4 regions of the Psychrobacillus sp. FSL K6-1464 genome follow, and region 3 is predicted to be linked to each of the others. Evidence: riboswitches for the same ligand, from Rfam matches in the RefSeq annotation. Region 3 holds a riboswitch; each other region holds the start of a gene.
The links. Region 3 has a riboswitch for S-adenosylmethionine ahead of MKX39_RS15600 (bifunctional homocysteine S-methyltransferase/methylenetetrahydrofolate reductase). Riboswitches for the same ligand answer to the same signal wherever they lie in the genome.
Positions count from the first base shown of each region.

Region 1: linked by a shared signal. The riboswitch ahead of metK (methionine adenosyltransferase) and the one ahead of MKX39_RS15600 (bifunctional homocysteine S-methyltransferase/methylenetetrahydrofolate reductase) in region 3 are both predicted to bind S-adenosylmethionine.
Region 2: linked by a shared signal. The riboswitch ahead of metA (homoserine O-acetyltransferase MetA) and the one ahead of MKX39_RS15600 (bifunctional homocysteine S-methyltransferase/methylenetetrahydrofolate reductase) in region 3 are both predicted to bind S-adenosylmethionine.
Region 4: linked by a shared signal. The riboswitch ahead of MKX39_RS13300 (methionine ABC transporter ATP-binding protein) and the one ahead of MKX39_RS15600 (bifunctional homocysteine S-methyltransferase/methylenetetrahydrofolate reductase) in region 3 are both predicted to bind S-adenosylmethionine.

Region 1 is NZ_JBBOOP010000001.1:2,538,065-2,543,711, forward strand. Features, by position in the region: gene MKX39_RS12785 (gamma carbonic anhydrase) at 1-72, shown strand, start outside; gene metK (methionine adenosyltransferase) at 233-1,429, opposite strand; SAM riboswitch class I at 1,679-1,795, opposite strand; gene pckA (phosphoenolpyruvate carboxykinase (ATP)) at 1,988-3,574, shown strand; gene MKX39_RS12800 (hypothetical protein) at 3,703-4,152, opposite strand; gene MKX39_RS12805 (alpha/beta hydrolase family protein) at 4,152-4,943, opposite strand; gene MKX39_RS12810 (NUDIX domain-containing protein) at 4,921-5,394, opposite strand; gene MKX39_RS12815 (hypothetical protein) at 5,480-5,638, opposite strand; gene MKX39_RS12820 (transposase) at 5,635-5,647, opposite strand, start outside.
Region 2 is NZ_JBBOOP010000001.1:1,760,131-1,765,777, reverse strand. Features, by position in the region: gene MKX39_RS08645 (GrpB family protein) at 1-121, opposite strand, end outside; gene MKX39_RS08640 (DUF1572 family protein) at 138-650, opposite strand; gene MKX39_RS08635 (aldo/keto reductase) at 731-1,669, shown strand; gene metA (homoserine O-acetyltransferase MetA) at 1,740-2,648, opposite strand; SAM riboswitch class I at 2,724-2,829, opposite strand; gene MKX39_RS08625 (methyl-accepting chemotaxis protein) at 2,895-4,901, opposite strand; gene abc-f (ribosomal protection-like ABC-F family protein) at 5,048-5,647, opposite strand, start outside.
Region 3 is NZ_JBBOOP010000001.1:3,072,859-3,078,505, forward strand. Features, by position in the region: gene metH (methionine synthase) at 1-457, opposite strand, end outside; gene MKX39_RS15600 (bifunctional homocysteine S-methyltransferase/methylenetetrahydrofolate reductase) at 438-2,297, opposite strand; SAM riboswitch class I at 2,369-2,478, opposite strand; gene MKX39_RS15605 (nuclease-related domain-containing protein) at 2,719-3,669, opposite strand; gene MKX39_RS15610 (protoporphyrinogen oxidase) at 3,786-5,177, opposite strand.
Region 4 is NZ_JBBOOP010000001.1:2,622,054-2,627,700, forward strand. Features, by position in the region: gene MKX39_RS13295 (methionine ABC transporter permease) at 1-245, opposite strand, end outside; gene MKX39_RS13300 (methionine ABC transporter ATP-binding protein) at 238-1,263, opposite strand; SAM riboswitch class I at 1,433-1,537, opposite strand; gene MKX39_RS13305 (thioredoxin family protein) at 1,572-1,892, opposite strand; gene MKX39_RS13310 (toprim domain-containing protein) at 1,904-2,254, opposite strand; gene gcvH (glycine cleavage system protein GcvH) at 2,329-2,709, opposite strand; gene MKX39_RS13320 (arsenate reductase family protein) at 2,783-3,145, opposite strand; gene MKX39_RS13325 (acyl-CoA dehydrogenase family protein) at 3,908-5,647, opposite strand, start outside.

The DNA.
Region 1 (5,647 bases), 530 kb from region 3:
AAGGCCGATGTCCAAAGAATTATCCGAGAATATGTAGAAAAAGGACAATACTATAAATCCCTTCAAAAATAACATTTGTTATTGATTATTTGTCTTGATTATCGATTAATAACTTTCAACGATCGATTTTATGACTCAATCGATCGATTATCAGCATCCATTGATCGATTCTTATTATATTCCCCATGAAAAAAGGCTTTCCCTTATAGGAAAGCCTTTTTTGTTCATACTATTATAATCCAGCCATTTGTTTTAATTGTGCAGCTTTATCTGTTTTTTCCCATGGCACATCAATGTCTGTACGACCAAAGTGACCATAAGCAGCAGTTTGTTTGTATATTGGACGGCGTAGATCTAGCATTTTAATAATTCCTGCTGGACGAAGGTCGAATAGTTCACGAATATATGAAACTAATTTCACTTCTTCTACTTTTCCAGTACCAAAAGTTTCTACAGCAATGGAAACAGGTTTAGCTACACCAATTGCATAAGCAAGTTGTACTTCACAACGATCAGCAAGACCAGCGGCAACAATATTTTTAGCAACATAGCGTGCAGCGTATGCAGCAGAACGGTCTACTTTTGTTGGATCTTTACCAGAGAATGCTCCCCCACCATGACGAGCGTATCCACCGTAAGTATCTACGATAATTTTACGTCCTGTTAAACCAGCATCTCCTTGTGGTCCACCAATTACAAAGCGTCCAGTTGGATTGATAAAGTATTTTGTATTTTCATCTATTAAATTTGTAGGAACAATCGGATTGATCACTACTTCTTTAATATCTTTTTGAATTTGTTCTAACGTAATTTCCGGATGGTGTTGAGTAGATATAACTATTGTATCGATATGAACCGGATTATTGTTCTCATCATACTCTACAGTTACTTGTGTTTTCCCATCTGGACGAAGATAATCTAAAGTTTCATCTTTACGGACTTGTGCCAATCGATGAGCTAGTTTATGCGCTAAACTAATTGGTAACGGCATAAGCTCTGGAGTTTCATTACAAGCATAACCAAACATTAAGCCTTGGTCTCCTGCTCCAATTGCATCTATATCAGAATCGCTCATAGATCCTTCTCTTGCTTCTAACGCTTGATCTACACCCTGCGCAATGTCAGGTGATTGTTCATCAATAGAAGTTAGCACAGCAGAAGTTTCTGAGTCAAAACCATACTTCGCACGTGTATAACCAATTTCTTTAATAGTAGAACGAACTACTTTTGGAATATCTACATAAGTAGATGTAGTAATTTCTCCAGCAACTAATACTAACCCTGTTGTTACACTCGTTTCACAAGCTACACGAGCATTTGGGTCTTCTGCTAGAATTGCATCTAGAATTGCATCAGAGATTTGATCACAAATTTTATCTGGATGTCCCTCTGTCACTGATTCTGACGTAAATAATCGACGTTGTGTCATAGATTGTTCCTCCTATATCCCGCGAGATTTCTCTCAAGAATTGATACGGTACTCATTCCCATGTCAAGCCATTCAAAATGTTTCATGCATTTTCTTCACATAATAGTACATGTAAGTTAAATGCATTGAAGTTAACTTGAAGCCGTTTCGGACTTGGCACACAAGGATAAAGGGCGATGTTCAATAAAAAAACCTCTCACTCACGTAAATATACATGAGGAAAGGTATTAGTATCATAAGCACCTTTCACTCTTATCAATCAAGGAATTTCACCTTGTCTCAGGTTTGGCACCTTTGTAATAATGAAAATACTACAGGTTGCCGGGTTTCATAGGGCCTGACCCCTCCACCAGCTCGGGATAAGAGTATCCGTTCAATTTATCATCATACGTAAGTATGTATAAGATGTCAACTATTTTTGTTTGTATTTTATACACAAAAGAAAAAATTAAAAGTGAATAGTATAGACTAATGAACCTAATGTGTTATACTAATTCACATATCTAGAAAACTTCCTCTTTTGAAGAGGAAATATAAAAAAAGGATGGTATATTCAAAATGAATTCAATCGAAACAGTGAGTGAACTGAAAGCATTGTTAGCAGGAAATAACGTTAGCAGCCAATTGTCAGTGCCACAACTTGTGGAAAAAGCTACAACAAGAGGAGAAGCAGTACTAACTTCTACTGGTGCAGTTAAAGCTGAAACAGGAAAATATACTGGCCGTTCTCCCCAAGATAAGTATATAGTAGATGAAGCTATTTCTAAAGACAAAATCGATTGGGGCTCAGTAAACCAACCAATTTCTTCTGACATTTTCGATGCATTATATAAAAAAATGATTAACTTCTTAAACAAACAAGATGAAATATTCGAGTTTAAAGGATATGCAGGAGCAGACAAAGAATCACGTTTAGGTATTCAAATTATTAACGAATACGCTTGGCATAACCTTTTCGCTCATCAGCTATTCATACGACCAACACAAGAAGAACTTGCTACTCATACGACTGATTTCACTATTCTATCTGCTCCTAACTTTAAAGCAGATCCAGCGGTAGACGGTACTCACTCAGAGACTTTTATCATCGTATCTATGGAAAAACGCACAGTGCTAATCGGTGGAACTGAGTATGCTGGCGAGATGAAGAAATCTATTTTCTCTATTATGAACTACTTACTACCAGAACAGGACATTTTACCAATGCACTGCTCTGCAAACGTTGGGGATGATGGAGACGTTACATTATTCTTCGGATTATCAGGAACAGGGAAAACTACCCTTTCAGCAGATGCTGGTCGCAAATTAATCGGAGACGATGAGCACGGTTGGTCGGATAACGGTGTGTTCAATATCGAAGGTGGCTGTTACGCAAAATGTATCGACCTAACTCGTGAAAATGAACCACAAATTTGGGACGCGATCTCATTCGGCACGGTCCTAGAAAACGTAGTAGTAGATGCAGAAACTCGCGTAGCTAACTATGCAGATAACTCATTAACCGAAAATACACGTGCTGCATACCCAATTCAATATATCGATAATATTGTAGACCCTTCTGTAGCAGGTCACCCAAATACAATTATTTTCTTAACCGCGGACGCTTTTGGCGTATTGCCTCCGATTAGTAAACTAACGAAAGAACAAGCAATGTACCATTTCTTAAGTGGCTTTACTTCTAAACTTGCTGGAACTGAACGTGGAGTTACATCGCCACAACCGGTATTCTCGACTTGCTTCGGTTCTCCTTTCTTACCATTACATGCAACAGTGTATGCAGAAATGCTAGGCAAGAAGATTGACGAGCACGGTGCACAAGTGTTCTTAGTAAACACTGGTTGGACTGGCGGAGAATACGGTGTTGGTAACCGTATGAAGCTTTCATACACACGTACAATGGTTCGTGCTGCTATTGATGGCAAATTAAACAATACTGATACGGAAACAGATACAGTATTCGGATTAGCTATTCCTAAAGTAGTAGAAGGCGTACCTTCTGAAGTCCTTATCCCTCGTAATGCATGGGCAGACAAAGCAGCATATGACCAAAAAGCCGCTGATTTAGCTCAGTCTTTCCGTGATAACTTTAAAAAGTTTGGTACAGTTTCTGAAGATATTTCTGTTAAAGGTGGACCATTAGCTTAATAGAGTAAACATAAAAGAGCCAAATTCTTATGAATTTGGCTCTTTTTTTATATTTGTGCTTTTATTTACTAGAAAGAATAATAAGTATATTTTATTGCAAAGGATGGTTAAGTCAAATTAGCATTATTCTAGTCACCATTAGTCTCATGATATTCACTATCCGTTATTTTAGGAAATATTTCTACAAACTTTTCGGCTTCCTCTTCATTAACTTTATATAGAATAATTTCAGAACCATAATGACCTATTTCCATCTGTTCAACCCCATCTTCTTGAAAGAACATTGTATACCACTTTAAACCACCTTTTGGATCAACAGAATAATTTCTAAAATAGAGTCTATTTTCATCCGTTAGATTAATAGTAATCACTTTCATCAATCCTTCTGTCTGAACGGAAACAGCTCGAGAGTTTAACTCTTCTAACACTTCTAGTTCTTCCAACCAACAATGAATCACTACTTCTTGGAACTCGTTTGTATATTGATCCCACAAATCCTCCCAAAAACTCGTATCTATGGGAAACGAAGATTTCCCCTCTACACTCATTGCCTCAGTTGTTACTACAACATTACCCACTATAAAACCCCTCTCTGATTTTTCATCCAATGACATGCATCTTTTACTACACGTCTATTTATTTTGCTCGGAAAAAAATGTGTGAATTCTGGATAGTACCAGGTTTCAACTGGTATACTATTCCCTACTAATGCATGCTCTAAAACCTTTGCATGCTCAAAAGAGACATTTTTATCTTGTTCACCGTGAATTATAAGCGTGGATGTCTTCATTTCCTTTATAAGAGGTAATACATCTCGCTCTTCGTATCCCACTGGATATTTGCTTGGAGTACCACCAATGACTCGTTTCATCATCTTTCTCATATCTAATCTTTCTTCATATGTTAGATATATATCGGACACACCCGCCCACGTAACTAAAGAGGTAATATCATTACGTAGAATAGCAATCCATAATGCCATGATTCCACCACGAGAAAATGCAAATAGGTGAATCCGTTCTGCAAGGCAATATTGCTTAAGTATATCTACTCCGTAGATAGCATCCCAACGATCTTCTCCAGCGAATTCATCTTTTCCTTCACCACCACGATTGCCGCGATAATATGGCGCAAATACGATAAAACCTTCAGAAGCAATTTGTGCGATTCGGGCGGGTCGAACCATACCAATACTTTGCATACCACCACGACAATATAAAATACCTTCATAGTCTCCTACTTCTTTTGGTGACGCTAGCATCCCTTTGACACATAGTCCACAGGACCAATATGTAATTTCTCTTAATACAATATGAGGATTGGGCGATGGATAAACTCGAACTTTTTCAATCGTTCCATTTGCTTTCAATTTCTTTCACCTTCTTTAAAATGGCTTTCATTCCATCATCTTTCATATGGAAGCTCAAATAATTACTTTGTGTAAGTTCTTCTGAAGATAACCAAAAGGCTCCTTCTGTTTCAAAGTTTGTCTTCTCTTTATTAATATACCCAACTTCCGCTACATAAACAGTTTTACAAAAAGGGATATTATCTATTACCATATATTCTGCAAGCCATGCTAACTCCACTATATCCACATTTGTTTCTTCTTTTGTTTCTCTAATTGCTGCTTCAACTAAAGTCTCTCCCTGCTCTAACTTACCACCAGGAAACTCTAAACCCCTTTTAGGATGCTTCGTCACCAACCATTTGCCTTTATATTTTGCTACGACTAGTACATGTTCAGATGGGATTGCAAAGCTACCTTGCTCAAAAGATAACAATACATCATAACCATTTAAATCTTGGAAAGAAATCATATCCTGACTCCCTTTGTTTTCTTTCAATTTTAGCATATGTATATAAAAAACTTAGCCCATGGAGGGCTAAGTCTAAAAGTAACTATTATTTTGGGGGTCCCATTTTATAATCTTCATTTCCTTCTTCTCTATTTTGTGCAATATTCTGCTTGGATTTGTCTTGAGGGGATAGGTTGAGTAAGGAACTAACATTTCGATAAGTTACTGGATTTTCATTACCTTTTCTATTTAAATTTTTACTCATAATTGAATC
Region 2 (5,647 bases), 1.3 Mb from region 3:
TTCGATCTTCTAGAAGTCCTGTTGCTTCTAAAATTTCTAGTTTCACCCGGTCGAACTCTTTCCCCCATTCCCCGTCGTATGGAGATAACTTTACCTCGTTTTTTAATAGTCCAAGCTTCAAAATAATGCCTCCACTTCTACTTTTGCTTTTTAGGAATAGACAATGTTGTCCACTTCTCTTCAGTAGTCACTTGCTTCGCAATATAAATCACCTGTCCAACATGAGAAGATGTATGAGAAAGACTTCTAATAACAGCTTCCATAACAGTATGAGGCTCGTTCCTAATGTAAATAGTTTGGAGCAAATGGACTGATTTTATTGTATCTAATGCTTCTAAGAATACTTGACATCCCCTCGACCAAATTTCTAACAACTCCTCACGAGTTTCCACTGTACTTTCAAATTCCTCGTCCCGATTTCTGTCAGGCTTTTCACCGTCTGTCGTCAAAAAGTCCGTCCATCTTGAAATCAGATTTCCACTCATATGTTTAATGATGATAGCTACACTATTCGAATGATTATTTGGAGTCCAAAATAACTTATCTTCCTCCATCTGCATGATTGCTTTTTCTACATCTCTCATCAAATCAGAAAACTTTTGATGAACTACTCCAATAAAATCAGTGTGCACATCCGTTAGTACCGTCAAATCAATCTCCACCTTTTTGTATTCTGGTTTTTCTATATTATAATAGAAATATTCAGAGAAAAGGAGTTGTTTCTATTATTATGAAAAATGCAGTAGAAATTGGTCGCACTGGTCTATTGGTAAATCCTATTGGTTTAGGAAGTAACGCGGTCGGTGGACACAATCTATTCCCTAATTTAAACGATGAAACAGGCAAGGAAATTGTACGAGCTGCTATTCAAAATGGAATCAATTTTATAGATAGTGCCTTTATATATGGGATGGGAAGATCAGAAGAACTCATAGGAGAAATATTAAAGGAATTTAACACCAGGCAAGATATGATTATTGCAACAAAAGGGGCACACAAGATAGAGGATGGAAAGGTTATTGTAGATAACTCTCCTAAATTTTTAAGAGAGACCGTTGAAAATAGTTTGCGCAGACTGCAAACCGACTACATTGATCTATTCTATATCCATTTTCCAGATGAAGGAACTCCTAAGGATGAAGCAATTGGAACACTCTCACGACTTAAAGAAGAGGGTAAAATTAGAGCAATTGGCGTATCCAATTTCACAATGGATCAATTAACCGAAGCCAATAAAGACGGGAATTTAGAAGTAATCCAATCAGGCTATAATCTATTCAAAAGAGAGGCAGAAAATGACTTAATCCCTTTTTGCGCCAAACACCAAATTTCATTTATCCCGTATTTCCCTCTTGCTTCTGGTCTTTTGACAGGAAAATTCAATAAAGATTCTATAATTGAAGACGGCCGTTCAAAAAATCCGTTATTTCAAGGGGAGGTTTATATTCGTAACTTGGAAAAGATTGAGTCTCTTCGTAGTATAGCAAATGATAAACAAGCAGAGGTTTCTTCCATCGTTCTTGCATGGTATCTAGCACAAAATACCATAGATACAGTAATTCCTGGAGCTAAAAAACCAGAACAAGTGTTACGAAATCTGAAAGCACTTGAAGTGGAACTGACGATAGAAGAAATGCAGGAAATTAACCGAATTTTTAAGACAGAATAAAAAATTATAATGCTCATTTTCATCAACATATATAGGCTGATCGTGAATTCACTCACGGCCAGCCTTTTAGTTACTCCCAATCATAAGGAGTTTCTTGGTACACATAATAATTCAACCAATTGGAAAAAAGTAAATGTGTATGGGAACGCCAGGAGTTCATCGGTATTTGTGTTGGATCATCGTTTGGAAAATAATTTTTTGGGACATCAATATCCACACCTTTTTTAATATCTCGGTTATATTCGTCTGCAAGTGTAGTTGCATCATACTCTAAATGACCCGTAATCATAATATGCTTTTTATCTTTGGATATTACTAGAAAAACACCCGCATCCTTTGAGTCGGAAAGCAGTATTAAACGAGGGTCTTTTTTTATTTCATCGAAAGATATAGCTGTGTATCGAGACACAGGTGCGTGAAATTCATCATTAAACCCTCGCACTAAATGTACAGTTGGGTCTGATAAACGATGACTGAATACCCCAAAGCATTTCTTCGACAAGTCATATTTCCCGATACCATAGTGATGGTAGAGAGCGGCTTGAGCCCCCCAACAAATGTGTAAAACAGAGGTCACCTGAGTTTTAGACCAATCCATTATTTCCATAATCTCATTCCAATAATTAACGTCTTCAAATTCTAAATGCTCAATAGGTGCACCGGTAATAATCATCCCATCGTATTTTCGGTGCTTAATATCCTCGAATGTCGTATAAAAGGTATCTAGATGTGTTTTACTTACATTTTTGGAATCATGGGTTGCCATATGTAAAAAGGTTACATTTACTTGTAGCGACGTATTTCCTAGTAAACGGAGCAATTGAAGCTCTGTTTTTTCTTTTTCAGGCATAAGGTTCAAGATAACTATATTTAACGGACGTATGTCTTGAGCTATCGCTCGATCGGTATCCATGATAAATATTTTCTCGTTTTTAAGATGTTCAGCTGCAGGTAACTGTTTTGGTATATTTATAGGCAATTTGTTGTCCTCCTTTAAATTCAAAAAACCCTCTTTCCTATAAACAAGAAAAGAGGGTGAACGTTTTGCTCTCAATTCTTATCTTTCAAGAAATTATCTTGTAGGAGTTAGCACCTTTCTGACTAGTCAGAGGTTGCTGAAGCTTCAACGGGCCATTTCCCTCGGCTTCTCTTGATAAGAGTTATTAAATTATATTGTTCTTCCTGAGTGAATATTAACATTTGTTTTCAAGCAATTCAACTTCTTTTAAACTTTAAAGCGATTTACTGCATTCGCTAATTTGTCACTAAGCTCTGTAAGAGTCTCCGAAGCTTTCGCTACCGATTGGATCGCTCTCAGTTGTTCATCTGATGATGCACTTACTTCTTCACATGCTGCTGCAGTTTGCTCTGAAGTTGAAGCCATCATTTGAATCGTATCTACAACTTGATCTTTAAAGGTAGAAACCTGTTCAATTTCTGCTGAAACAGCATCGATTGACGTTTGCAAATTATTCATCAGTAACGATATTTCACCAAAAGTTACTTCAGTATTTGTTACAACAGATCCCTGCTCACGGAAAGTTTTGATAGTATCTTCCATTTGTTGCCCTACAGTATGCGATTCACTTTGAAGTTCCGTAATAGTATGCTTTACTTCTTCTGTCGCTTTTGCAGATTGCTCCGCTAGTTTCCGTACTTCATCCGCTACTACTGCAAATCCTTTTCCATGCTCCCCTGCCCGTGCAGCTTCAATACTTGCATTCAATGCGAGTAGGTTCGTCTGTGCAGAAATTTGCATAATAGTTTCCATCACACTACCAATCGCATTTACTCTAACTTCCAATGTACTAAACAATGTGGACATAGAGATTAGATTTGACTCCCAGTTTTGGAAAGATGATTTAAGTTCACTCATTTGGTTTTGACCATTCGAATTCATAGTGTTTGCTTTTATAGCTATATCAGTCATCATTACTGATTTTTCATTGATGAGATTGATTTGATCACTTAAGTGCAACGAACTTTCTGTTACGTCTACAGCATCTTCTGCAGATTTAGAAGCACCTACCGCAATCTCACTCACAGCTGACGAAACTTGCTCTGCGGAAGCGTTTGTTTCTTCTGCCACAGCACTTAAACTTTCCGAATTCGATTGAACATTACTCGCTGACTCTTTCACGACCTGAATAATTTCATTCATATTTACAGCCATCTTGTTGAAGTTATTCGCTAGTTGTCCGATTTCATCCTTGGATTTAATATTAGCCTGAACAGTTAAATCTCCTTCTGCCATTGAATCCATCAATCTTTTAAGTTGTTCAATCGGTTTCAATATACGACTTATTAGGAAAAATAATACTAAAAAGATTAACGCTTCTATACATATAACAATAATAATTATTTGTGAACGAATACTGTCTGCTGTTTGATGGGTTTTACTTTCTTCATAAACAGCGCCTACCTTCCAATCTAATCCTGGTAACGTAGTGTATACAGTAGTTGTGTTAGTACCATCCATCAAACCGGTCACATGTCCTGTTTCTGAGGTACTAGAAAGCATTTTCTTTACAGAAGAATCCTTGGATAAATTTTCACCAAATAACGTTGGATGAACAATGGCATTACCATCAGCATCTACAATTATAGGATAACCTTCGTACCCCAACTCGCTGTCAGCTAACGTTTCTGTTAACTTCGACAGTAAAATATCAATAGCAAGAACACCGACCACTTGGCCATTTTTAATAACAGCTTTAGCACCAGAAATAGCATATTCTCCAGTTGCTGCATCCACAAATGGTTTAGACCAGCTAAAACTCTCTTTGTTTGAAACAGCATTGGAATACCATTCTCTTGAGGTTGGATCAAAGTCTGCTCCAAGGTCCGCTTCTGGTATTATTTCAATCGATTTATCTGGAAAAGCGATATACACAGATGCTACAGCATCATACAAAGAAACAAATTCATTGAATCTAGTATCTAAGTTTTTTTCTAATTGAGTAGTCAATACTACATTCGTAGCTTTTTCATTATTTTCAAAATCTAAAATTGCATTAGAAGTAGATAGTTGTAAAAGCCCTTTTTCGTATACAGCTAGATAATTTTGTATGGATGAGGTCATTTCTTTAACTATTACTTGGCTCTGGTCAAGTAAATCTTTTTCGGTCTTTTCACTTATTGTATTTGTACTAATACTTATTAACGGTATCATGCTTACGAATATTAATGCCATTACTGAAACAATAATTTTCCACTTTATTGATTTTCTCATTTTCCATCTACTCTCTATATAAAATTAAATACATGCCAATATTACTAATCCATTTGGGATAGTATTTAATTTATTATATAGTACAAATGTATGAATGTTAATGCTCTTTTCTAACTATTTGATAAATTTCTTTTCTATTATCAAAATTATATACAATTTGAATCATCTTCTTGCTCTATCCATTCCAGAGTCAATTTCTCTATCTTCATTTCATTTGATTCAATAGCTTTCAATAGTTTTTCGTATGTCTCCCAATCCTCTTCTATTTCAATTTTCTCTTTTAGGTTGGAAATTTCTTTTTCCACTGCTTGAATCTCTTCCTCAATCTTTCGTTCTACACTTCCTCCTGCACTTCTTTTATATGTTGGTTTTTCTTGTTTTTCATTTTTAAAAGGAATTTCAATTGGTACTTGCTCTTCCCACTTTATACGCGCCCAATCATATGACCCTTCAAAAGTTGTTAGCTGACCTTGTTCTAACCAGACCGTTTTCGGGAATAATTTGTTCAAAAAGTATCGGTCATGTGAAACAGCTAAAATAGTACCATCAAAATCACCCAAAGCATCTTCCAGGACCTCTCTCGATTCGATATCTAAATGGTTCGTCGGCTCATCAAGAATTAGGAGGTTAATATCCTGATGCATAAGTTGCGCTAAGCGAAGTCTCATACGTTCTCCACCACTTAAATCACCTATTCGCTTGAAAACATCGGGACCAAAGAACATAAACTTCGCAAGAATATGACG
Region 3 (5,647 bases):
CTACTAAAGCTTTTGCCTGTACATAAAAGTCGTTTGTAAGTTCGTCAAACGTAATACCACCAGTAACCGATAGTGTTTTAGTCGTTGGCCCTATTGCCCCAGCTACAAATCGTGGCCAGTCAGATGTAGAAAATTCATCTGCACATGTTTTAGCAAGCTGGGCTGCTCGAAAGTTTATATCATGTGCCTGAGCACCAAGATCATATTCATTTAACACTACTGGGGTTCCACCAAATGTATTCGTACAAATAATATCAGCCCCAGCAGCTAAATATTCACGATGAACATGTTCAATAACATCTGGTTTGACGATATTTAAATACTCATTACAACCGTCGAATTCTTCCCCTCCGAAGTCTTCAGGGCTAAGATCTGCATTTTGTATCATCGTTCCCATTGCACCATCAATAATTAGTATTCTTTGTTGGAGCTGCTGCTCAATTAGATGTTTGGACATAGCTGAATCCTCTCTCTTTCTCCCGGTCAGCCTCTTGAATATAATGAATTAATTCTAGAGACATATCGTAACGGAAAAATGGTGTAATAATATAAATTCCGTTAAATAGTTCCGCTGCTGTATCGATTAATTCCTTCGATATTTGAATACCTTCTGCAGTAGCTCGCTCTCTATCCTCTCCACATAAACGCATACGCTCTAGCACCTCTTCAGACAATTTTATGCCTGGGACTTCATTATGAAGGAATTCAGAATTTCGACTATTGGTTAGTGGCATAATTCCGATGAAAATAGGGGTTGATAAATGCTTTGTCGCTTCGTAAATCTCATGGATTTTTTCTTTCGAATAGACAGGCTGTGTGATGAAATAATCCGCCCCACACTCAATTTTCTTCTCTAGTCGCTTCACTGCACGGTCCAGCACACGAACATTCGGATTAAAAGCAGCTGCTACAGAGAAGTTAGCCTTTTTCCGTAGCGACTTTCCTGAGAAAGAAATACCTTCGTTTAATTGTTTGATCAGTTGAATCAGTTCTAAGCTTGATACATCATAAACACTTGTCGCCCCAGGGAAATCCCCAATTTTAGTTGGGTCTCCAGTAACTGCAAGAATGTCATGGATTCCAAGCGCATCCAATCCCATCAAATGAGATTGAAGACCAATTAAATTACGGTCACGGCACGTAATATGAGCAAGTGGTCTAATATTTTTTTGGTGTTTTAACATCGAACCCATCGCCATATTACTAACTCGTGGAGAAGCCAATGAATTATCCGCCATTGTCACCGCGTCAATTCCAGTTGCATATAGCTTTTCTGCACCTTCCATGAATGTAGTCGTATCGAGATGACGGGGAGTGTCTAATTCAACAATTATGGTCCGTTCTGTTTTCGCTTTTTCATGTAGAGCTTGGGTATTAGTTGGCTTAGCATCTTGAATAATAATAGGCTTTCTAGTCTCTACTACTTTATTTGTAATAGGGGTTAAATGCCCAATATGTCTTTTCACTGCTTCAATATGCTTTGGTGTCGTTCCACAGCAACCACCTATTAAGCGCACTCCTGCATCTCTCAAATATAATGCAGCTTTACCAAAGTACTCAGCATCGGATTCGTAAACTATACGTCCTTCATCTATATCCAGTAAGCTCGCATTTGGATAAGCAGATAAGAATGCCTTTTCTGGCAGCTTTACTCCTTCAAATGCTTGAATTGTATGATGTGGACCTAGTCGACAGTTGACTCCCACAATGTTGGCTCCAATTGTTTCAAGCTCATGCAACGCATCATTTAGAGGTAAGCCATTTTGCAAAATACCCGGATCATGCATAGACACTTGAGCTATTATCGGAATATCCGTTAGTGTACGAAGATAAGTCACAGTAGTCTTTAGCTCTTCGAAATCATAATAGGTTTCAAGTAATAGACCATCTGGATCTCCCGCTAACAATTGGATTGCTTGTTGGTCGAGTGAATGAATAATTTCTTGGAGTGTAGCATCACTTTTTCGGATTCCTCGAATCCCCCCAATAGTCCCGAGGACGAATTGGTTTCCAGATGCGGCAGCTCTTTTCGCAATTTGAATGGCAGCTTCATTTATTTCTTTCACTTGATTTTCTAGTCCATAGCGAGCAAGCTTAATAGCATTTGCTCCGTATGTATTCGTTTGAATAATATCTGCTCCGGCCGCAATATAATCCTGATGGATTTTCTCTATAATTTCCGGTTTTTGAATATTTAACTCTTCATTACAATAGTCAATTCCATAAGAGTACAGTAGTGTCCCCATTGCCCCGTCTGCTGTCAGCATAGACGTCTGTAACTTCTCCAATAAACTCATCGTGCATTCATCCTCCCATATAAAAAAGCCTTCTATGAAAAGAAGGCTTTACTAGTATGCAAGATACCACCTTCTCATCTTTCAAACTTTTGCAAAGTCTGCTGGATTTAGCACCTGACCAAATGAATGGCTGGTTGCTGAAGCGTCGTAGGGCCAGTCCCTCGGCTTCTCTTGATAAGAATTTCACTATTCAGTTTTCTAATTAGACATATCGTACCTTTATTCAACTAAAGCGTCAAGGTATATTTTGAACTTTCTATATACTCCGCTTTTGAAGTTGGATCGTCCTCATCGATCGATTTATCGTGATGATTGATCGATTATGGACGACGATGGAGCGATTTTTTGTGGTGGTCGATCGATTTTCGATGTGTATCGATCGATTATTCCTCTCGATCGATCGATTCTCCAATAATACGCTTCACCACTTCCATTTATACTCTATTTTACTCTGGGATGTTCCAGTTCGAATTAAATCCATAGATTGGAGAAGTCTAGATGCTACATGATGAGAATTTATATGAAGGAATTTTCGACACTGCCGATTATTAATCGTATCCCCGATCAAAACAAACCACTCTCGAATGGCTTTCTCATGAACAAGCCTATCTACATGACCACAACGTATACAGTTCCAGCCATTCTTCCTTTTTACCATCCCAAACATTTCACATTTTTCACAGCACACTCCAGTTTGTAAATCATTTGGGTTAATACCCCAGCGATTACACATCGGGTATGGGAAGTACGTTTTGTGACTCTTTAAAATTTCTGTACTCAATTTATGCAGCTCTTTTCTAGATATATACCTTCTTTCTCGAGGAATATTTCTTAGATAGATAGGAATTGTTTGATGGAGAATAGCGTTGTATTTTGTGGGGGGTTCAATAACTCGAACTTTGGAATTTGTTAATACAATTACTCCAAAAACAGGAATCGTCACACCATGTTGTTTTAACCATTCGTCGAGTAAAAAAATATTTCTTTCAATCTGAACCTCTGGACTTTCAAATACATCCACTTTACCTTCTTCATTTTCTCTTTCTAATTGAGAGGGGTTTTGCTTAAAGCTCAACTTCCCACCTATATTCTTACTCTCCAAAACCACCGCAAAATACTGCGTGAAAAAGACTGTATCAATCTGGAACTTTCCATATGATTCTAAACTCACATCGTGCAATACCACATATTCAAAAGGAAATGAATACTTACTAAACACTCCGTCTACTCTAACTTCTCCATGAATACCAGCCAATGCCATATGCATTTTGGAATGAATCAATTCCTTCATTTCATGTGACTCATGTAATCGTCGATTCAATAACTGAAGACCTATATAGCTATATTCCTCCGTACGTGTTTTTACTATCAACCAACCACCTCCACCCGCATCGTAGCACAATAAAAGAAATTGTAAATTCCACTAAAAATGCAACTATTCCTTTTTTTCCATAAAAAAAGACCAAAAGTGAATTTTGGTCCCGTAATTTACTGTACTATTGAATTTATGATTTTTTCTGCAGTTTCTCTGCCATTCTTAATACAAGCCGCAATCCCAACTCCGTAATAAGAACAGCCAGCTAACAAGACATTTGGCATGTCATTTGCCATTTTAGCTGTTAATGATTGAATCGCATCTCCATGCGCTAAATGATAGTTCGGCATTTGCTCGTTCCATTTTGTTACTTCTATGACTTCAGGTTTGCCTGTTAATTTCAAGCTCATTTCAATATCTTGAAGCGCCACTTCCACTAGCTCGTCTTCACTCATGTTCTTCATACTCTCAAAAGCCGGGTTCGAACTCTTATAAAACATACGAACTAATAACTGATTATTTTTTGATGTGTGCGTCCATTTCCGACTTGTCCACGTACATGCATTACATCTCACATCACTATTTTCAGAAACGATAAAACCAGTTCCCTCCGCTGGGAGCTGCTCGTCTGGAATATCAAAACCAAGATATACACTAATAAGGGAGGAATTTTTCAGTTTGTTAAAGTCGGTATCCAACTCTTCATCCTGAAGAATTACTTGCGCCACGTTATGAGGAGTTGCTAGCACTAAACTGTCCGCTTCAATCGTTTCTCCGTTAGTCAGTAAAACCGAATAATAATCATCTTTCTTCTCTACTTTCTTCGTTGCCACACCTTTAATAATTGTTGATTGGCTTAGCACTTCCTCTAAGCGATCGATAAGTGTAGAAAGTCCGTTTTGAAAGGAAATAAACTTCTTATTTGCTGAGGCCTGGAATTGCGCTTTGTTTTCTTCTAACCCTTTCATTATACTGCCGTATTTGTTTTTATAATCGATTAAGTATGGCAATGTTGAAGCGATAGAAAGCTTATTTAGATCCCCCGAGTATACGCCAGATAACACAGGAACAACTTGTTTTTCCACTAATTCTTTCCCTAAGAAATATTCTAAAAATGATCCGACAGAACTTTCTTTTGTGAAAGTTTCATTTGGTATTTCTAAATCCTTTAACGCTTCTTTTTTCCCTAATTCGGATACTAGCGTACTGCTATTTAACGACTCGATACTTGCAGGGATACCGAAAACACTATCTGCAGGAATCGCATGGAGCTCATTATTTGTGTAAATATATGAAATGCCTGTTGAGTTGTACACTTTTTCATCTTCTAGTTGAAGCTCTTCAATTAGCTGAATAATGGATTCATTTCTTGCAACGATTGAATCTGCCCCAACCTCCATGATAAAGTCATTCTCCAGTACGGTATGGATTTTACCACCTAAATACTCATTTGCTTCAACTAACACTAACTCTATATCTAATGACTTTTCTTTTTTGAGTTTCTGCAAATAATGCATCGTTGAAAGGCCTGTAATGCCTCCGCCTATAACTACTATTCTTTTCAACATAACCACTCCTCATTTCACTACATATAACTAGTATAAGCGTTTTTAAAATTATCGGATATGATTTACCTCACTACGAGAAGGTAAATTATGAACAAATAGAGAATAACTAATTCTAAAGAAACAATCTCCATTAGTAAAAGCCTTATATAATAACAAGGCTTTCAGACTGTAGACAAATTCAATTCTAGGTGTATAGAGTTGAATCTTAAACTCGGCAAGGCCCACCACTTCGCTTTCCGTGGGCTTGGCTTCAGCCTCCTCGTCACTACGTTCCTGCGGGGTCTTCAGCTCAAGCTTTTCCCACTGGAGTCTTCGTGGTGGACCTTGCCTTATAAACAGTTCCAATAGAGTATTCAATATCTTACTTTTAATAGGATGAATAAACATCCTTAGGAACATTTATTACTATTCATAACCGTTTATAAAAATACCTTTGCCCTCAAAGTAAAAGCCTTGTATAATAACAA
Region 4 (5,647 bases), 450 kb from region 3:
GGTATTAGCAAAATGATCAAAATAATAAATGGAATGGAGCGGAATATATTGACGAAAGCTCCTGTTAACCAGTTTGCTAATTTGTTCGCCCACGCTTGATGAGGGCTAGTTAAGAAAAGTAGAAGACCAAGAACTAGTCCAATAATAGCTGTTAAAATTGTTGATACTGCAGTCATATATAATGTTTCAACTGTGGCTTCCCACATTTTTGGCCAATCAACATTAGGAAACAAATTATTAATCATTGTTGATCACCTCTGTATTTACTTTTTGTTCGTGTATATATCGAATTGCATCATCTATTAGTAGTGCTTCTCCTTCTAACTGAAGGATGAGCGTACCAAATGCACCAGTTTGTGTATGCGAAATATTTCCTTGAACAATATTTACTTCCAAATCAAACTGTTTGATAAGTCTAGACAGTATTGGTTGTACTGTCTGCTCCCCAACAAATACGAGCTTAATCAGCTTGCCATTTGGGTAAAGTTCTTTTAATTGCTGTATTGTTTGCAACGCCTTGTTGGAATCACTGACCTGCGAAACAAAACGCTTCGTAATCGTTTGTTGCGGATTTTGAAATACATCTAGCACATTTCCTTCTTCTACTACATGACCTTTTTCCATAACTGCAACGCGACCACATATCTTCTGAATAACCTGCATCTCATGGGTTATTAATACAATTGTCAGACCTAGTTTCGCATTGATACTAACTAATAAATCTAAAATAGAATCTGTAGTTTCTGGATCTAATGCAGAAGTTGCTTCATCACAAAGAAGTACTTCTGGACGGTTGGCTAATGCGCGTGCAATTCCAACACGTTGCTTTTGTCCACCTGATAGTTGAGAAGGATAATAATGCCCTCGCCCTTCCAGACCAACCAAATCAATAAGTTCTTTAACTCTTTGAGAACGTTGAGCTGGTGGTATACCGGCGATCTCCAATGGGAAAGCAATATTCTCTTCAACCGTTCTTGACCATAACAAATTAAAATGTTGAAAAATCATACTTACCTTTTGTCTTACTTGGCGAAGCTTCACTTCATTTATCTTTGTAATGTCTTCATTATTTACGATGATTTCACCTGAAGTTGGCTTTTCTAATCCATTTAATAAGCGAATGAGTGTACTTTTACCAGCACCACTATAACCAATAATGCCAAAGATCTCACCCTTTTTTATGTCAAGATTCACCTCTTCCACTGCAACAATCGTACCTTGTTTCGTACTAAATTTTTTGGAAATATTTTTTAAACTAATCATGGGAACCTTGCCCCCTTTCTTTAAACTATTCTATACCTATCTATTATTAACAGGTTGTTGAAATTTACTTTGTATTAAAACCTTATTCTTCCCATTTTCAACTAAAAAAACCCTCCTGCAAAAGAGCAGAAGGGTTTAAAGTTATCCAATTTAATAACATTTATCCATTCTCTCATTTCCCAAAGCATTTGCTTTGCGTGACTTGGCACCATTTCATTTACATGACGGTTGCCGGGCTTCAAAGGGCACTTCCCTCCACCTCTCTTAATAAGAGTAAAACTATTAATTTGTCGGTATATCGAATGTTATCATACGACAACTTGGTCGTCAATACTTTTTATCGCATCCAAGATAAATGGAACTGACTGAAAGGCATATATTTTTTTATATACCGTTCCACCTTTAGCGATTAGCAGACATGGCACACTTTCAATTTGATAATCCATAGCAAAATCTCCAAGATAGTTAATATTTGCTTGACCAATTAAAAAAGGCTTTATCTCTTTTATAACTTGCATCATTTTACTAGCAACTTGGCAGGTTCCACACATGGGTGTATAAATATAAAATATGGTAAGCTGCCCACTGTTCTTATGGCTGTTCCATTGTTCTAAGGTCCATTCATTCATATTACATCATCCTAAAGTAAATATTGTCTTTTCACTTTTATATTAACACTTTTTAATATAGAAGCCAAAACTTTGAATGGTGTGGTCGCTACTTCGCAGAACATCGGATTGGTATATAGATGAATCGCTTCAGGGTATTCTTTTCTCACGACAGAGCGAATTTGCTCACCAGACTTATCTGCATCCAGAAACGCATAAATAGGAATGCCTTCATAAGGACTTAAAATTTCTTCTAGCCTGACATTCGATATCGTTCCATTGGTGCAAATAATTTCTGTTGATTCATCCAGCAGTTTTAAAAGCTTTAATTTATCAGATCTACCCTCAACAAGAATTATCTTTTCACTAAAGACAATAGCCATTCAGCCTCTCTCCCAACTATGCCCTTTCCAATATTATATGAAAAAAACGCCGATATTAAGCGGCGTTTTCGAAATTATTCTGAAATTAATTCTTCGTATTTTTCTGGAGAAAGTAAACCATCCACTTCAGCTGCATCAGATGGTTCAATAACAATCATCCATGCATTTTCATAAGGGGACTCGTTAACATACTCAGGGCTATCTTCTAGTTCTGTATTTACCTCTACTACTTTACCGCTAATTGGTGCATACAGTTCAGAAACAGTTTTAACCGATTCAACACTTCCAAAAGGATCTCCTGCTTTAATCTCATCTCCAACTTGTGGAAGTTCAACAAAAACGATATCTCCAAGTTCAGATTGTGCAAATTCAGTAATACCGATACGGACATTGCCGCCTTCAGTTTTTACCCATTCATGCTCTGCTGAGTATTTTAAATCTTTAGGTGCGTTCATATATATACCCCTCTCCATTAATAATACATTCATCTACTATATTCACATATTTTAATAGTAAAAACAAGTGACTTTAAGAAGTCTTCCATACATCCTCAAACTGTTGCTCCTTGAAGCCTAGCGTTAATTTATTCCCGTCAAAAACAATTGGTCGTTTAATAAGCATTCCATCCGAAGCAAGTAAGGATAATTGTTCGTCTTCTGACATTGTTGGAAGCTTGTCTTTTAGTCCAAGCTCGCGATATTTCATACCGGAAGTATTAAAGAATTTTTTTAGTTCTAGTTCACTTACCTCAAACATTTTTTGAAGAGTTTCTTTCTTTGGGGGACTTTCAGCTATATGATTGTCTATGTATTCTATTCCGTTATCTTTTAACCATTTACTTGCTTTTCTGCACGTTGTACATTTTGGATAGCCATAATATTGAATAGACATGTTGTACCACCTTTTTCTCTTAATCATACATAAAAGTGGAAAGGATAGGCAATTATTTTGAATAAATAAATATATGATTCAGCCTCCAATCAAGAAAAACCGAGCAAAATGCGCCCGGCCCTTTAAAAATAAGAATATAGAAATGCCCATAATTTCCGCTTCAAGCGGACGCTTTCCGTGGGCCAGGCTTCAGCCGCTTCCCTCGCGCTGCTCAGTCCAGGGTCTTCAGCTCGTGCTGTGCCCACTGGAGTCACCGCTCTGCGCTCCAAACAACTAGATCCGCTTTAAATGTTCGGATAATTGATTATAAAACCTAAAACCACCTAAAAATAATAATTTCTTCTTAAAATAAGTAAGGCTGAAAGGGAATCGTATCAAAGAAAATCCACTTTCTACTTCCTTATTAAAATAATGTTCCTAACTAAGCAGAAGGTTTTATCCCTATATTAACTTTGACTACTCTTAGTATCTAAGCGAGAAGCTATGCAATATTTTAAAGTTTAGTACTACTAACTTAATTGATTGAAGTGAAAGGTGGCGACTTCTGCGGGATGAGCGAGACAGATGAGATATCACAGCGACGCGTGTGCTGTGGTGATAGCTCATCGCTCACCCCGCGAACCGCGTCCACCTGAAACACAAATCAGTATTAGTAATTATTCATTCTTTCACCCTTAAAACACAGTGTTCACGGTACAATTTTATATACTCCTAATCTTCAAAAAAGCCGATTCATAAGGAATCGGCTTTTTCATGAATTGATTAAAGAACGTATTTTTCTGCTTCGATCAGTTTAACCGATGCTTCACGTTTTTTCTCAATTACGTTGTATGGAGTGTAGCGAGTCAATTTGCGTAAAGCAGAAATCATCATACGTTGGTTATCTCCATCTACAGCTGCAATAAGAGTTTCTTTTGCCGCTTGTTCGATTTCGATAAACGCTTCTTGTGTAAAGATTTGTGTATAAAGAAGTTTTTGCGCTGCTTTTTCTTCTCCATCACGACCGATAGCTTTTTCTGTACGAAGGACTGCGGATTCCATAGCAAATAGGTTATTAGCGATATTTGCAATGTTCACTAGTACTTCTTGCTCTGCCTCTAGTTTTGTACCAAAACGTTGAGCAGCAAGCCCAGCTACTAAAATACCAATTTTCTTCGCATTAGCTACTAATACTTTTTCTTGTGCAAGTGCTTCTGTTCCAACCTCTTCAGGCATCATCATTAATAGCTCTTCTTGTAAGCCCGCAGCTTTTTGAAGAAGTGGCAATTCACCCTTCATTGCTTTTTTCAGGAATGTTCCTGGAACGATTAAGCGGTTGATTTCGTTAGTTCCTTCGAAGATGCGGTTAATACGAGAGTCACGGTAAAGGCGCTCTACTTCATACTCTTGCATGAAGCCATATCCACCATGTAATTGAACAGCTTCGTCAACAATGTAATCTAGAACCTCAGATCCTACTACTTTGTTAATAGAACATTCAATTGCATATTCAGCGATAGAAGCAGCAATTGCTTTTCCGTCTTTTTGCTCTTCTGGGCTTAACTGACTCATACGCTCTTCAAAGTATCCTACAGTACGGTAGATTAAGCTTTCTGTCGCATATAATTTTGAAGCCATTGTAGCTAGTTTGTTCTTCGTTAAATTAAAGGAAGAGATTGGTGTTTTAAATTGTTGACGTTGGTTTGTATAAGCGATTGCTAACTCTAATGCACGTTTAGATCCACCAATTGTACCTACCCCTAATTTATAACGACCAATATTTAATATGTTGAAAGCGATAACGTGACCACGTCCGATTTCACCTAAAAGATTATCAACAGGTACTTGAGCATCTTGTAAGATTAATGTACGAGTTGAAGATGATTTAATACCCATTTTCTTCTCTTCTGCTCCTACAGACACGCCTGGGAATGTTTTTTCTACGATAAATGCAGAGAATTTGTCTCCATCCACTTTAGCGTAAACAACGAATACATCTGCAAATCCAGCATTAGTAATCCATTGTTTTTCCCCATTTAATACATAATGTGTACCTTCAGCATTTAACTTCGCCGTAGTTTTTGCGCCTAGTGCATCAGATCCTGAACCTGGTTCTGTAAGTGCATAAGCAAATATCTTCTCACCTGATGCAGATGACGGAAGGTATTTTTGTTTTTGTTCTTCATTACCAAATAGAACGATTGGCAATGTACCAATCCCAACATGTGCTCCGTGAGTAATGGAATATCCACCGGCTACAGACATTTTTTCTGAAATTAGTGCAGAAGAAATTTTGTCTAAGCCAATTCCACCATATTCTTCTGGAATATCAGCTGCAAGTAAACCTAGGTCACCCGCTTCTTTTAATAAACGAACAGAGTGTTCAAATTCATGATGCTCCAAGTTTTCTACCACTGGAAGTACTGAGTTTTTAACATACTCCTCTGTCGTTTTCGCAATCATCTTTTGCTCGTCGTTAAAATCCTCTGGTGTAAAAATACGACTAGCGTCCAAATCTTCTAC